Rheinheimera salexigens: one gene and its partner. The protein of the gene in region 1 interacts with the protein of each later gene in a pairwise test. Links are inferred from orthologs where the notes say so. Each region holds a gene or a part of one and is shown in the gene's direction. Other genes may lie near its edges.

The links.
Region 2: the proteins of secD (region 1) and pheT interact in binary tests that used the Escherichia coli proteins (3 or more experiments, as listed by UniProt). The link is inferred for Rheinheimera salexigens from one-to-one orthologs.

What each region holds. Positions count from the first base shown.
Region 1 is NZ_MKEK01000001.1:3,304,307-3,312,182, reverse strand. Bases 1,484-4,468 are described here. They hold secD (protein translocase subunit SecD), read left to right. Parts: upstream 1,484-2,041; coding sequence 2,042-3,895; downstream 3,896-4,468. Other genes in these bases: secF (protein translocase subunit SecF), read left to right, coding at 3,906-4,468; yajC (preprotein translocase subunit YajC), read left to right, coding at 1,679-2,020; tgt (tRNA guanosine(34) transglycosylase Tgt), read left to right, coding at 1,484-1,656. Outside these bases: tRNA preQ1(34) S-adenosylmethionine ribosyltransferase-isomerase QueA, read left to right, coding at 1-414; more of tgt, read left to right, coding at 514-1,483; more of secF, read left to right, coding at 4,469-4,853; BI198_RS15290 (rhodanese-like domain-containing protein), read left to right, coding at 4,944-5,318; BI198_RS15285 (TraB/GumN family protein), read left to right, coding at 5,373-6,245; suhB (inositol-1-monophosphatase), read right to left, coding at 6,397-7,200; BI198_RS15275 (complement resistance protein TraT), read left to right, coding at 7,500-7,876. UniProt on the Escherichia coli protein: Part of the Sec protein translocase complex. Interacts with the SecYEG preprotein conducting channel. SecDF uses the proton motive force (PMF) to complete protein translocation after the ATP-dependent function of SecA.
Region 2 is NZ_MKEK01000001.1:2,187,613-2,195,517, reverse strand. Bases 2,773-5,786 are described here. They hold pheT (phenylalanine--tRNA ligase subunit beta), read left to right. Parts: upstream 2,773-3,092; coding sequence 3,093-5,480; downstream 5,481-5,786. Other genes in these bases: ihfA (integration host factor subunit alpha), read left to right, coding at 5,483-5,779; pheS (phenylalanine--tRNA ligase subunit alpha), read left to right, coding at 2,773-3,077. Outside these bases: BI198_RS10025 (YchE family NAAT transporter), read left to right, coding at 1-193; BI198_RS10020 (DUF2066 domain-containing protein), read left to right, coding at 218-1,291; DnaA regulatory inactivator Hda, read left to right, coding at 1,291-1,986; more of pheS, read left to right, coding at 2,097-2,772; BI198_RS09995 (YbgA family protein), read left to right, coding at 6,001-6,942; phrB (deoxyribodipyrimidine photo-lyase), read left to right, coding at 6,944-7,905.

The sequences.
Region 1 (7,876 bases):
GTCGGTGCCGGTACTTTTCAGCCGGTACGAGTAGACAATGTGCTAGCGCATAAAATGCATGCTGAATATATCGATGTACCCGATAGCACCGTCGCTGCCATAGCGGCATGTAAAGCCCGAGGAGGTAAAGTTGTAGCGGTGGGCACAACCTCAGTGCGCTCATTAGAATCTGCGGCACAAATAGGTAATGGTGACTTAATTGCCTATAAAGGCGATACCCAAATATTTATTTACCCTGGTTATGAGTTTAAAGTTATTGATGCTTTAATTACCAATTTTCACTTGCCGGAATCAACCTTAATTATGTTGGTATCCGCCTTTAGCCAGCGCGAGTATGTGATGCAAGCTTATGCAACGGCAATTGCTGAGCAATATCGGTTTTACTCCTACGGCGATGCTATGTATATCGGCTAGGGTGTATAGGCTGACGTTTATTAGTTAGTTTTGTTACGTATGCTGTTATAATTGCCGCGAAAATTAGCCAGACTGTTTTTCTGGCGTAAGAGGATAACAATGAAATTTGAATTAGATACAACTGATGGTAAGGCCCGCCGCGGCAGGTTGATTTTTGATCGTGGTGTAGTCGAAACACCAGCTTTTATGCCAGTGGGTACTTATGGCACGGTAAAAGGCATGACGCCAGAAGAGCTAGAAGCCACCGGTGCGCAAATTTGTTTAGGTAATACTTTTCACTTAATGTTGCGCCCTGGCACCGACATAATTAGTAAGCACGGCGATTTACATAACTTTATGCATTGGCAAAAGCCAATTTTAACCGACTCAGGTGGCTTTCAAGTCTTTAGTTTAGGTGAGTTGCGTAAAATCACTGAAGAAGGTGTTAAGTTTCGTTCTCCGCTAAATGGCGAGCGCATTATGCTAACGCCAGAGCGCTCAATGGAAGTACAGCGAGCGCTTGGTTCAGATATCGTTATGATCTTTGATGAGTGTACGCCTTATCCCGCCACTGAGCAGCAAGCTAAAAAGTCGATGGAGCTATCGTTACGCTGGGCTAAGCGCAGCAAAGATGCCCATGGTGATAACCCATCTGCACTGTTTGGTATTATTCAAGGCGGTATGTATCCAGGTTTACGAGATGTGTCACTGCAAGGCTTAGAAGATATCGGTTTTGATGGCTATGCCATTGGCGGCTTATCGGTAGGTGAGCCTAAAGATGACATGATTAATATTCTTAATCACACCACAGACCAAATGCCGGCCCAGAAACCGCGTTATTTAATGGGTGTGGGTAAGCCAGAAGATATTGTTGAAGCAGTACGCCGCGGTATTGATATGTTTGACTGCGTAATGCCCACTCGGAATGCGCGAAACGGTCATTTATTTGTCAATACTGGCGTGGTTAAAATTCGTAATGCGAAATATAAAGACGATATTACGCCATTGGACGCAGAATGTGATTGCTACACTTGTAAAAATTATTCTCGGTCATATTTACATCATCTAGACCGTTGTAATGAAATTTTAGGTGCACGGCTTAATACCATGCATAATCTGCGACATTATCAGGTATTAATGCAAGGATTGCGCGACGCTATCGCGGCTGGTAACTTGGAGCAGTTTGTAGAACAGTTTTATGCCAAACGGGATTTACCGGTACCAACATTAGAAAATTCGCTAACGAATACAGAACAAAATTAATTATAATTAAGGGGACACAACCATGAGTTTATTTATCAATAAAGCATACGCAGACGTAGCAGGCCAAGCCACACCAGCAGGTGGTGGTTGGGATTTAATTATAATGCTGGTCGCATTTGGTTTAATTTTTTACTTTTTAATTTACCGTCCACAAGCTAAACGCGTTAAAGAGCACCGCAACTTAATGTCTGCACTAGGTAAAGGCGATGAAGTATTAACTCAGGGTGGTATTGTTGGCCGGATTAATAAAATTGCTGATGATAAAGATTATGTTGTGATTGCCATTAACGATAGCACCGAAGTAACGGTACAAAAATCGGCAATTAGTGCGGTATTACCTAAAGGCACGCTTAAATCGCTGTAAGCCGATAGAAAGGATAACCAGGTGTTAAATAAAAACCCTTTATGGCGATATGTGCTAGTGATTGGCGTGCTGTTAGCGGCGCTAATCTATGCCTTGCCAAATTTGTATCCGGAAGATCCGGCTTTGAATATCAGTGCTACCCGAGGTGGAGTGGTATCTGAGCAAATTCGTGCCGATTTAGAGCGTAGTTTTGATCAAGCCAATATCAGTGCTAAGTCAGTTGTATTAGAGCAAGGCCAACTTTTGGCCCGCTTTAATACCACTGAAGATCAACTGCAAGCGCGTGAAATTGCCACAGAAAAACTAGGTGATAATTATGTCACAGCATTAAACTTAGCCCCAGCAACACCGGCTTGGTTAAATGCCATTGGCGCTTCGCCAATGAAGTTAGGTTTAGACTTACGTGGCGGGGTGCACTTCTTAATGGCAGTGGACATGAAAGCTGCTATAGACAAAAACCTTAACGACATGGAGCAAACGTTCCGGGCCGACTTACGTGAAGATAAAATTCGTTACCGTAACGTTCAAGCTGACCTTGCAAATGGTTATGTCAAAGTCACTATGCGTAATGCAGAAGATTTAGCTGCCGCTCAAGCTGCTTTGAAAAAACGTGACCGGGAATTGGTTTTCACACCCAGTGCTGAAGAATTTACGGTACATGCTAGTATCAGTGAAATCCGCTTAAAAGAAATTCAAGAGTATGCGTTAGAGCAAAATATCACCATTATTCGGAATCGGGTAAACGAAATTGGTGTGGCTGAGCCTTTAGTTCAGCGCCAAGGTGCTGACCGTATAGTGGTGCAATTACCGGGTGTGCAAGATACCGCTAAAGCAAAAGAAATCTTGGGTGCTACGGCAACCTTAGAGTTCCGTTTAGTGGATACAGATGCTGACTTAGGTGCTGCATTAGAAGGCAGAATACCGCCGGGCACTGAGCTGTTTTATAGCCGTGATGGCCGACCAGTGTTACTGGAAAAGCGCATTATGCTAACGGGTGAACATATCACCGGTGCTAGCTCAAGTTTTGATGAATATAGTCGGCCACAAGTTAGCATTAAGTTAGATGCTAAAGGCGGTAATATGTTATCAACAGCGACCCGTGATGCTATTGGGCGACGTATGGCATCGGTATTTATCGAATATAAGCCAAGCGATGAGCTAGATGCCAAAGGTAATCCCATCTTAGTTAAAAACCAAGAAGTGATTAACGATGCTACTATTCAGGCGCGTTTGGGCCGTGATTTCCGTATTACCGGTATCGATTCGCCAGGCGAAGCACAAAACTTATCCACTTTACTGCGTGCCGGTGCTTTATTAGCACCAATTCAAATTATTGAAGAGCGCACCATAGGCCCAAGTTTAGGTAAAGAAAATATTGAGCTAGGCACCACAGCTATTATGTGGGGTATGGTTGCGGTATTAATCTTTATGGTTATTTACTACAAAGCCTTTGGCTTAGTGGCCAACGTAGCGTTAGTTGCGAACTTAGTGTTAATAGTGGGTGTGATGTCTATGATACCCGGTGCCACCTTAACGCTACCAGGTATGGCCGGGATTGTACTAACCGTAGGTATGGCAGTAGATGCTAACGTTCTGATATTTGAACGTATCCGAGAAGAACTTTTAGATGGCCGTTCTGTGCAGCAAGCCATTCATCATGGTTATGACCGCGCTTTTGCCACTATTACCGACTCGAATATTACCACGTTATTAGTGGCGTTAATCTTGTTTGGTATTGGTACTGGGCCGGTTAAAGGTTTTGCTGTCACATTAGCAATCGGTATTTTAACTTCAATTTTCACTGCCGTTGTAGGTACGCGTTTATTAGTTAATTTATTCTGGGGTGGCCGCCGCGTGCAGTCGCTACCAATATAAGGATTACGGCATGCAAATTTTTAATTTTAAACAGCCGTTAAACTTTATGCGGTTAAAATGGCCAGCCATTATACTATCAGCAATTATGCTAGTGGCGTCAGTGGCTTCGATTAGCATTAAAGGCATTAATTGGGGCTTAGACTTTACCGGCGGTACGGTAATTGAAGCCGGCTTTAATCAGCCAGCAGATTTACCCGCGGTAAGACAAGTTTTAGCCGATAAAGGTTATTCAGACGCGGTAGTACAATTATTTGGTACTAGCCGTGATGTATTAATCCGTATACCGCTGCGAGCAGATATCGATCAGGCCACCTTAGGTGATGAGGTGATGGCAATCTTAAACCAAAGCAATGCCGAAGGCGTGACCATGCGCCGTATCGAATTTGTTGGCCCAAGCGTTGGTGAAGAGCTAAAAGAAGATGGTGGTCTTGCCATGTTAGTGGCATTAATCGGCATTTTGCTTTACGTTACTATGCGCTTTGAATGGCGGTTGTCGGTAGGGGCTGTAGTGTCATTAGCCCACGATACTATTATCACGATGGGCTTGTTTTCACTACTCGGCTTAGAGTTCGACCTAACGGTACTAGCCGCTATTTTAGCCCTGATTGGTTACTCGATTAACGATACGATAGTGGTATTTGACCGTATTCGTGAAAGCTTCCGGAAGTTGCGTGATACTAGCGTTGATGACACTATTAATGATGCTATTACCTCTACGTTAAACCGGACTGTGATCACGTCATTAACTACAGTGCTAGTGTTAGTGGTGCTATTTTATATGGGCGGCGCGTTAATCCATGGCTTTGCCACCGCATTACTGTTCGGTATTGTTATTGGTACTTACTCTTCTATTTATGTTGCGAGTTCGATAGCAGAGATCCTCGGCATTAGCCGTGAAGATATGCTACCGCCACCGCCAATTGAAAAAGAAGGCGAAAATACTGACGCTCTGATGTAGTTAAGTATAAGTGCAGTTAAGTGCAATTAACTGCAAAAGATGTTAAAAATGCCAGTCATTGACTGGCATTTTTTATTAAAGGAATAGCAAATGGCACCACAACATGCACCGGCATTTTTAGCGTTAGTGGCACAAGTTAAACGGCATATAAACGAAATTACCATTCCTCAGTTACAGCAGTTTACTCAGCCTTATATCTTATTGGATGTGCGAGAAGACCATGAATGGCAGCGCGGCCATATTGCCAATGCCGTACATTTAGGTAAAGGTATTATTGAGCGGGATATTGAGCAGCAAGTGCCGGATAAAAACCAAACCATAGTATTATATTGTGGTGGTGGCTATCGTTCGGCATTAGCCGCTGACAGCTTACAGAAAATGGGCTATAGCCAAGTGTATAGCCTGGACGGAGGTTATCGAGATTGGTGCCAACGCGAATTACCGCTAATTGCCGCTGCAGAATAACGCGCGTTAAAAACCTGCTAAGCCAATAGGCTAACCATAAAGGATTATATAACCATGATGATGCGTCGCATTATTTATATGTTTTGCGCCACGTTATTACTTTTTTGTAGTAGCGTCTTTGCCAAGACCTCGGTATTCGAAATTAGCAAAGGCGAACATAAATTGTTTGTTGCCGGTACTGTACATATGTTACCTAGCTCCGCTTTTCCGCTACCTGCGGCTTTTAATACCGCTTATGAGCAAAGTAGCATTATGGTGTTTGAAGCCGATATTCGCCAACTAGAAACCGCCGCAGGTTTGCAATTACTGATGCAACATGCCCGTTATCAAGACGGCAATAGCTTAACTAACGTATTAAGCGCTAAAAGCTATCAAATATTATTAGAACAAGCGACAGAGTTTGGTTTAAACCTTCAAGCGCTAGATAGTTTTAAACCGGACTTTGTATTAATAAATTTAATGCAGCTAGCGTTAAAACAAGCCGAGTTAAATGGTCAGGGTGTTGATAAATTTTATCTAGATAAAGCGCTGCAAGATCAGCGTGAACTGGCTTTTTTAGAGACTATCGAACAACAACTGTCATTATTATTTAATGTCTCAGCCGGTGATGAGGATGTATTTGTTGAGCAATCGTTAAGCGAATTACAGCATATTGAAGTCCAACTGCACAATATTATTAAAGCCTGGCGAGAAGGTGATTTAACGGCCTTAGCCGATTTTGCTATGGAATATGCAGATACGCCTGCAGGACAGCAGTTTTACCAACGAATGTTAGCGCAGCGCAATCAAGACTGGCTGCCGCAAATACAAGCTATGCTGACAACCGCTGACGTTGAGATGGTGCTAGTGGGTGCCTTACACTTAGCCGGAGAGGCTAACTTACTACAGTTGCTGCAACAGCAAGGTTATCAAGTTAAGCAGTTATAAGCAGCCCGATTTATAAGCTGCACACCCTAACGATACTTGGTTAAGCTGAATATAAAAAAAGCCCCGCAATAATAATATTACGGGGCTTTTTAGCAATACTTATAGCAGTACTTATAGCAGTACTTAGTTAGCGTTTAAGCCAAACTAGCACTTAACGAGATAAGTAATCTGTTAAGTGTGGACGGATATTTTTTAACATGCCAGCCAATACTTTCGGGCTAGCTGCAACAATATTACCGCTACGTAGTTGGTTATTACCACCAACGAAATCACAGACTAAACCACCTGCTTCACGGACAATTAATTCACCCGCGGCAATATCCCAAGGCTTTAAGCCGATTTCAAAGAAACCATCAAATCGACCTGCAGCAACATAGGCTAAATCTAATGCAGCAGAGCCAGTACGACGCACATCAGCGGCTTCGTTAAATATGCTATTGAGCATGCCGCTATAAGCAGGCATATGGGTTTTATTTTTAAATGGGAAACCGGTAGCAATAATACTACCTGACATATCGGGTAAATTTACCACTCGGATCCGAGTACCATTTAATTGGGCTCCGCGACCACGAGAAGCAGTAAATAGCTCGCCACGCAGTGGATCGAAGATCACAGCTTGGTCTAATTTACCTTGATGTTTTAATGCGATAGAAACGGCAAAATGAGGAATGCCTTTGATAAAGTTGGCAGTACCGTCTAGTGGGTCAATAATCCATTGAAATTCACTGTCGCTATTGCCGTAATCACCATGCTCTTCACCGACAATACCATGAGTGGGAAATGACTTCTTTAATATCTGAACAATGGCTTGTTCAGCTTCTTTGTCGACATTAGTGACAAAGTCATTAGTGCCTTTTTGTAGTTTCTGGACCATATCAAGTTGGCCACAGGCACGAGCGATCACGTTACCCGCACTGCGAGCAGCACGAACCGCGATGTTTAACATCGGATGCATAGCGATTACCTTACTTTTAAAAGAGCTGAAAAAACTGTATAAATTTCGTTCAAAAGAGCGGCGCATATTGTAACGGTTAAGCGAGAAAAGTAAAGTAAAAATGAGCAGCATTTGCTGCGTAGCAGCGCTATAGGCTAAACTAGAGCCAATAAAATAGGCGGGATGCTATTCGCTGAGCTGTGTAGTTATAGTTAAGTGATAGTTGATTTTGGCTAATTATAATTCAGCTATAATTCAGTTATGGTTCAGATCAGCTGACTAAATTAACGGTTATAGCAATAGAAAAATGGAGTAGTGCAATGAATAAGCTAAAAGGCCTGCTAGTACTAGGTTTGGTGATAACGCTAAGCGCATGTGGTGCTTTACATACTTCAGTGGCGAAGCGCAATTTGGATGTGCAAACCAAAATGAGCTCAACCATTTTTCTTGATCCAGTTGATCCTGAACTGCGGACTATTTTTGTTGATATTCGCAATACCTCAGATAAACCAGAGTTTGATTTAAAACCGCAAGTTATAGCAAGCTTAATTAACCGTGGTTATCAGGTCATTGATAGTCCCAGTCGTGCTCATTACTGGCTGCAAGCAAATGTGTTGCAAGTCGGTCGAACCAATGGCCGTGACGTTAACACAGCAATGCGTATGGGCCATGGGGTAGCCGGTGGGGCGGTAACAGG
Region 2 (7,905 bases), 1.1 Mb from region 1 along the record:
CATTATGTCTGCTCAGTTATGTCTAATTGGCTTAATTCTATGGCTGTTAATGCGCTTGGCTGCTAAAATTGCGGTTCGATTAGGCCAAACCGGTATGAATGTTATTACTCGCGTGATGGGGCTGATATTAGCTGCGATCGCCATTGAGTTTATCAGTGTCGGTCTTAAGGGGATTTTCCCAGTATTAGCATAAACTGGCTAGCGAAGGGTAAAAACAATGAAAAAGAGCATGCAGTGGCGACTGTTAATTTTATTACTCTGTGGTTTTAATGTTGCTGTAAATGCTGCTGAAGTAAAAAACCTATATCAGGCAGAGGTCGCTTCAGCTGCAGATAATTGGCAACAATTGGCGCTTGAACAAGTGTTAATCCGGGTTAGTGGCCAAGCCGATATTGCTCAGCAGCCGGCCATTAAAGCAGAATTAGGTCAAGTCTCAGCGTATATTAAACAGTTTACTGCGGTGCGCCAAAATGGCGAAAATATCACCCGGGTATTATTAGACCCTGCTCGTGTCAATAAGTTATTACAGCAAAATAATATTGCGGTTTGGGGTGAGTTACGTCCAGATACGTTAATTTGGTTAGTCCAGCAAGATGGGGCTGAGCGGGAATTTATTCGTGATGCGAATCATGATCTTGTGAGTAATTTAAAGCAGGCTTTTAACCAAGCGGCTCTACCATTAATGTTACCTCTTTATGATATGGATGATTTAGTCACAATTTCGGAATCTGATGTTTGGGCTGGATTCTGGCAACAAATAAATCAAGCCAGTAACCGCTATAATGCAGATGTGATCATTGCCGCCACCATAGATAAAGCTAGTGCTAATCGTGACTCAAACAATAATAAGCAACAATGGCGCTTAACTTGGCAACGTCAAGATAACGGTCGAGTTATTCGTGAACAGGTTATAGCAGATGATGAAGCTGCATTAATGCATGGCTTTGCGATTAAGCTCGCGCAACAACTGGCGGCTCAATATGCTAGCGTACTATCCCAGCAGTCGGTTAATACCGTGCTTATTGATGTTGAAGCGGTCTCGTCGTTGACTGATTTAGTTATCGTGCAACAATTATTACAACAACTGGTAGGCGTATCGCAAGTGACAGTCGCAAGTTATAGCCAAGATAAGGCAAGCTATAGCCTACAAACTGCTATTGCAGGTGACGGATTATTAAAAGCACTACAGTTTAATAAGCAATTTAAATTGCAGCCAAATCAATTTGTACCATCGGCTCTTGATAGCGGGACAATGCCTGCGTTAGCAACCTTTAGATACTTACGCCATTGATGCCGCCGTTACAATACACGTTGGCAGTCACTTTGCCAGACGATGAAACCTTAGACAGCTTTTATGCCGCGGAACAAACTGCGGCAGTGGTGTTTTTAAAACGTTATTTACAACAGGCAACAGCACAGCCACCCGTTTACTTGTTTGGCGCCAGTGGCAGTGGTAAGTCGCATTTATTGTATGCCGCTTGTGTTCAGGCACAAGAGCAGGGCTTAACTAGTCAATTACTGGCATTAGAAGATTACCGGTCGTTAAGCCCGCGCTTATTAGATGATTTAGAGCAATTAGATCTAGTTTGTTTAGATAATATTCAGGCTATTGCCGGTGATATGAACTGGCAAACTGCGATTTTTGACTTATATAATCGCTTAGTTGAGCAAAGCAAAGCTTTGATTATTGTCGGTAATGTTCCGCCGCAGCAATTGGGTATTAATTTAGCCGATTTAGTCTCTAGATTACAGGCCTGTACTAGTTTTCAATTAAGATTGCTGACTGATGATGATAAACAAAAACTATTACAACAAAAAGCGCGTTTACGTGGCATCGAGTTACCGGCTGAGGTATCGCGCTATTTACTAAACCATCAAAGTCGAGATATCCGAGGGTTAGTCTCGATTCTCGATAAGCTAGATAAAGCAACCTTGGTGCATCAGCGCAAGCTCACCATCCCCTTTATTAAAGAAATTTTAAGCTAATCGGCCAATTAGGCTAGAATATGCTGCTAAAACCTGCGCTTAGCGACTATTCTGGTGTATAATTGGCGGTTTTATACTAATTACACACTCTCGCTGCTCTGAGGATATAAATGAACCTAACAGCAATTTTGGAAAACGCCTTACAGGCCGTTGCCGGCGCTAAAGATATCGCACAGTTGGATCAAATCCGAGTCGATTCTTTAGGAAAAAAAGGTAGTATTACTGAGTTATTAAAATCCCTTGGTGCCATGGACCCAGACCAGCGTAAGCAAGCTGGAGCGGAAATTAATGACGTAAAGCAACAAGTGCAAGCGGCTTTAAATCAGCAGCGTGATGCTTTACAAAATGTATTATTAGCGCAAAAGTTGGCAGAAGAACAAATTGATGTCACGTTACCAGGACGGATGATGCAAGCGGGTGGTTTGCATCCAGTAACCCGCACTATTGAGCGGATTTCGGCATTTTTCTCTGAGTTAGGCTTTGATATTAAGCATGGTCCAGAAATTGAAGATGATTTTCATAACTTCGATGCCTTAAATATTCCAGAGCATCACCCAGCACGGGCTGATCACGATACGTTTTATTTTAATCCAAAGTTAATGCTACGTACTCAAACCTCTGGCGTGCAAATACGCACTATGGAACAGCAGCAACCGCCATTACGTATTATTTCACCCGGTCGAGTTTATCGTAATGACTACGATCAAACCCATACACCGATGTTTCATCAGGTTGAAGGTTTAATGGTTGATAAAAATGTTAACTTCGCCGAGTTAAAAGGCATTTTACATGACTTTTTACACAATTTTTTCGAAGAAGACTTACAAGTGCGTTTTCGACCTTCATTTTTCCCCTTTACTGAGCCTTCAGCTGAAGTAGATGTTATGGGCAAAAATGGCAAGTGGTTAGAGGTTTTAGGTTGCGGTATGGTGCATCCTAACGTATTACGCTCAGTGGGTATTGATCCTGACGTATACAGTGGCTTTGCTTTTGGCATGGGTGTGGAACGTTTAACTATGTTGCGTTACGGCGTAACAGATTTACGCGCCTTTTTTGAAAACGATTTACGCTTTTTAAAACAGTTTAGATAAGTGGAGCGAGTATAAATGAAATTCAGTGAAGCCTGGTTACGCGAATGGGTTAATCCAGCTATTGATACCGATACCTTATCTGAACAGTTATCTATGGCTGGCTTAGAAGTGGATGGCATAGAACCAGTAGCTGGAAATTTTAGTGGTGTTGTGGTGGGTGAAGTAGTGGCTTGCGGCCCACATCCTGATGCAGACAAGTTACAAGTTACCCAAGTTAATATTGGTACTGATGAACTGCTAGATATTGTTTGTGGCGCAAAAAATTGCCGTTTAGGGTTAAAGGTGGCTGTTGCTACCATGGGTGCGGTATTGCCAGGTGACTTTGTAATTAAAAAAGCTAAGCTTCGTGGTCAGCCATCACATGGTATGTTGTGTTCTTTTTCTGAGCTAGGTATTAATGATGATTTTGACGGTATTTTAGAACTGCCGCAAGATGCACCGCTTGGTCAGGATATTCGTGATTATTTGCAGCTAAACGATAAAACTATTGAAGTCGATTTAACACCCAATCGCGCAGATTGTTTGGGTATTAGAGGCTTAGCCCGAGAAGTATCTGTACTGAATAAAATGGCGGTTACAGAACCTAGATGGGCAACGATAGCAGCAACGATTGATGACACTAAAGCGATCCAGCTCACTGCAGCTGAAGCTTGCCCACGTTATTTAGGTCGTGTAGTTCGTAATGTAAATGTCAACGTTGCCAGCCCGCTGTGGTTGGTAGAAAAATTACGCCGTTGTGGCATTCGTAGTATTGATGCGGTAGTGGATATTACTAACTATGTATTATTAGAATTAGGCCAGCCAATGCATGCCTTTGACCTTGATAATATTGAGGGTGATATTAATGTTCGCATGGCTAATGCCAACGAAAAGATTGTGTTATTGGATGAGTCAGAAGTTGAACTGCAAACCAATACTTTAGTTATTGCCGATAGCCAAAAAGCATTAGCTATGGCCGGTATTTTTGGTGGTTTACACAGTGGTGTCACCGGCCAAACTAAACATATCTTTTTAGAAAGTGCATTTTTTGCGCCGTTAGCCATTGCTGGTAAAGCGAGACAATATGGTTTGCATACCGACGCTTCGCATCGTTATGAACGCGGTGTTGATCCAGAGTTACAGCACATTGCTATTGAGCGTGCCACAGAATTATTGCTACAAATTTGTGGTGGTGAAGCTGGGCCAGTAACAGAAGCAGTTGCACAAGCTCAATTGCCAAACCGTAAACCAATAGATCTTACTGAAGCTAAACTGCGGCGTATTTTAGGTATTAGCCTTGACAGAACTGACGTTACAGCTATTTTTAATCGATTAGGTTTAGGGGTTGCTGAAACCGAGCAGGGCTGGCAAGTACAAGTACCTGGTTATCGCTTTGACCTTAAAATTGCCGAAGACTTAATTGAAGAAGTTGCTCGAGTATATGGTTATAACAACATTCCTAATGTAGCGCCACAAGCGGCATTAAAAATGCGTCGCTTTAATGAAGCTGAATTAAGTATTAGTCGCTTACGCAGTTTATTGGTAGATCGCGGTTATCAAGAAGCCATTACTTATAGTTTTGTTGATCCAAAAATACAGCAACGTTTGTTTCCTGAGCAAGCCGCTTTAGTGCTACCGAATCCAATTTCAGCTGATATGTCGGCAATGCGCTTAAATTTATGGCCAGGTTTATTACAAACCGTGTTGTATAACCAAAACCGTCAGCAAAGCCGGATCCGCTTGTTCGAGTACGGGCTTAAGTTTGTTCCAGACGCTGCTGCAGAAGGTGGTGTACAGCAAACTGAAGTATTAGGTGGCGTTATTGTTGGTTCATTAAATGATGAGCATTGGTCTATTGAGCAACGTGCTGCAGATTTTTATGACGTTAAAGCTGATGTTGAAGCTTTACTAGCTATGACCTCAGCCGCAGGTGAATTCCGTTTTGTCAGTGGTGAGCATAGCGCTTTACATCCTGGCCAAACTGCCTCGATTTATCGTGGTGATACGCTAGTAGGGCAATTAGGTGCTTTGCATCCTGAACTAGAGCGTAAACTAGGTGTTAAAGGAAAAGCCTATTTATTTGAACTAGATATGGTCGCTTTAGGTTCACGTAAAATCGTGCAAGCCCAAGAGTTATCAAAATACCCTGCGAATCGTCGAGATTTAGCGATAGTGGTTAAATCTGAAGTGCGTTTTGCTGATATTGCTGCTACTATAAAAAAAGTTGGCGGAAATCAATTAGTTGACCTAAAATTATTTGACGTATACACGGGTAGTGGTGTGGCTGAAGGTGAGAAGTCACTAGCTATCGCTATTACGTTACAAGATTTAGCGCGCACCCTGGAGGATAAAGATATCCAACAGTTGGTTAATCAAGTAGTTAGTGCGCTTGGTGAAGAGTTCAACGCAACGTTGAGGGACTAAGAATGGCGCTTACCAAAGCCGATTTATCAGAACGATTATTCACAAAGTTTGGTGTTAGTAAACGTGACGCTAAGCTTATAGTAGAAGCTTTTTTTGAAGAGATCCGTCTGGCTCTAGAGTCTGGCGATCAGGTTAAGTTATCGGGCTTTGGTAACTTTGACCTTCGAGTCAAAAATGAGCGACCGGGACGTAATCCTAAAACAGGCGAAGATATACCTATCTCTGCTCGTTGTGTGGTGACTTTCCGACCAGGACAAAAATTAAAATCTCGTGTTGAGCTCGGTACGAGTAAAAAGTAACACTTTTTTATTAAAAACATTATAAAACGGCAGCTTGGTTAACCATGCTGCCGTTTTTTTTGCTGAAAATACAGCACTGATATTGGTATGAAAAGTTTAACCGCAAATTTTTAGCCTATCATTAGCAGTAACATAGGAGTTATAAGAATGATTTGTATAAAAAACTGATCCAAAATTTACCTATAGAGATATATAGTTAAGGTGTAAGTAAAGGGAATGATATGACAATTAAAGTAGGTATAAGTGCTTGTGTATTAGGCGATAAAGTCCGTTTTGATGGTGGACATAAAGCCTCGGGTTTTTGTACTAGTGTGTTATCCGATCATGTTGACTATATTCCTGTATGTCCAGAAGTGGCTATTGGTATGCCGATCCCACGTCCGGCTATTAGATTGCAATTAGATCAGCAAGAACAAGTACACTTAGTGCGTAGTAAAGACCCCAGTATTGATCACACCGAACAGATGCAAACGTTTATTGATAAAAAGTTACCACAACTGAGTAATCTAAGTGGTTACATTGTTTGCGCTAAATCACCCAGTTGTGGCATGGAGCGGGTTCGTTTGTTTGACGCTAATGGACACCAGCTTGGTAAGATTGGAGTGGGAATTTATACCCGAGCACTTATGCAGCGTTACCCTTGGTTACCAGTTGAAGAGGATGGTCGGCTGTTTGATGACGCGCTAAGAGAAAACTTTATTTGTCGGCTGTTTGCTTGTCATGATTATCAGCAAAGCATGCGAGAGGGTTTTACTATTGGCAAGTTAGTTAAATTTCATAGTCGGTATAAGTTTTTAGTTTTAGCTCATCATCCAGTCGCCTATCGTGAATTAGGCCGATTAGTGGCTCAAGCCAAACTGTTTTCAGCTGAAAAACTGCAACTACGTTATTTAACAGACTTTATGAACGCGTTAAAAGTTATTGCCACACGGAAAAATCATACCAATGTATTACAGCATTTACAGGGTTTTTTAAAAAATTCACTTAACGCGCAAGCTAAACAGGAATTATCCGAAACCATAAATAAATATCGTTTAGGTTATTTGCCGCTGGTGGCGCCGCTAACATTATTTAAACACCATTTAAGTTTACACCCAAACCAATACTTATCAGAACAATGCTATTTTGATCCTTATCCAGAAAGCTTAGGCTTAAGAGCTTAAGATGAAAGCGATAAATAACCTGAATATTATTTGGTTTAGAAATGATTTGCGGCTATATGATAATAAAGTGTTGTGTAGCGCTATTGCTGATGCCCAGCAGCGTAATGCTGCTGTCGTTGGTTTGTTTATTGCTACCCCCGACACGTGGCAGCAGCATAATATGGCGGCGATAAAGCAAGACTTTATTCGGCGTCGTGTGGTGTGTTTAAAACAGGAATTAGCCCAGCTTAATATTGTACTGCATACACTTGAAGGTACTGATTATGCTGCCACTTGTGATGTGTTTGCGCAGGTACAGCAACACTACAAAATAAAAGTGTTTGTGCAAACAGATTATGAATTAGATGAACGATTACGCGATCATAAAGTAACTGCATGCCTAGAAAGTGCTGGCAATGAACTTATTAGCTTTGATAGCCAATGTATTATGCCTCCGGGCAGTATTTGTACCCAGCAACAGACTATGTACAAGGTATTTACGCCCTTTAAGCGCAACTGGTTAAGTCGATTAGCAGAGCAAGGAGTGCAGTGTTTACCTAAGCCTAAAACTCTAAATGTCGCCAATGGCCAATTAGTAGATTTGCATTTAACGGCTTATAGTACCATGCAAAATGGCGATAATAGCTCTATAAAATGGCCGGTTGAACAAAATGAAATTATTGACCAGTTACGCGATTTTTGTCAGCATAAAGTAGCTGACTATGAAAAAAAGCGCGACTTCCCCGCGATTTCGGCAACATCGAAATTAGCGGCTTATTTAGCTATTGGTGCTATTTCTGCCGGTCAATGTGTTGCTAGATTACAATTAGAAGCTAATGACACATGGTCGTTAGCCAAAACGGGTGCCGAAGTCTGGCTGTCAGAGCTAATTTGGCGAGAGTTTTATAAACATATCTTAGTTGCCTACCCTGATTTAATTAAACACCACGCATTTCAAACCGAGACTGATAATATTCGCTGGTC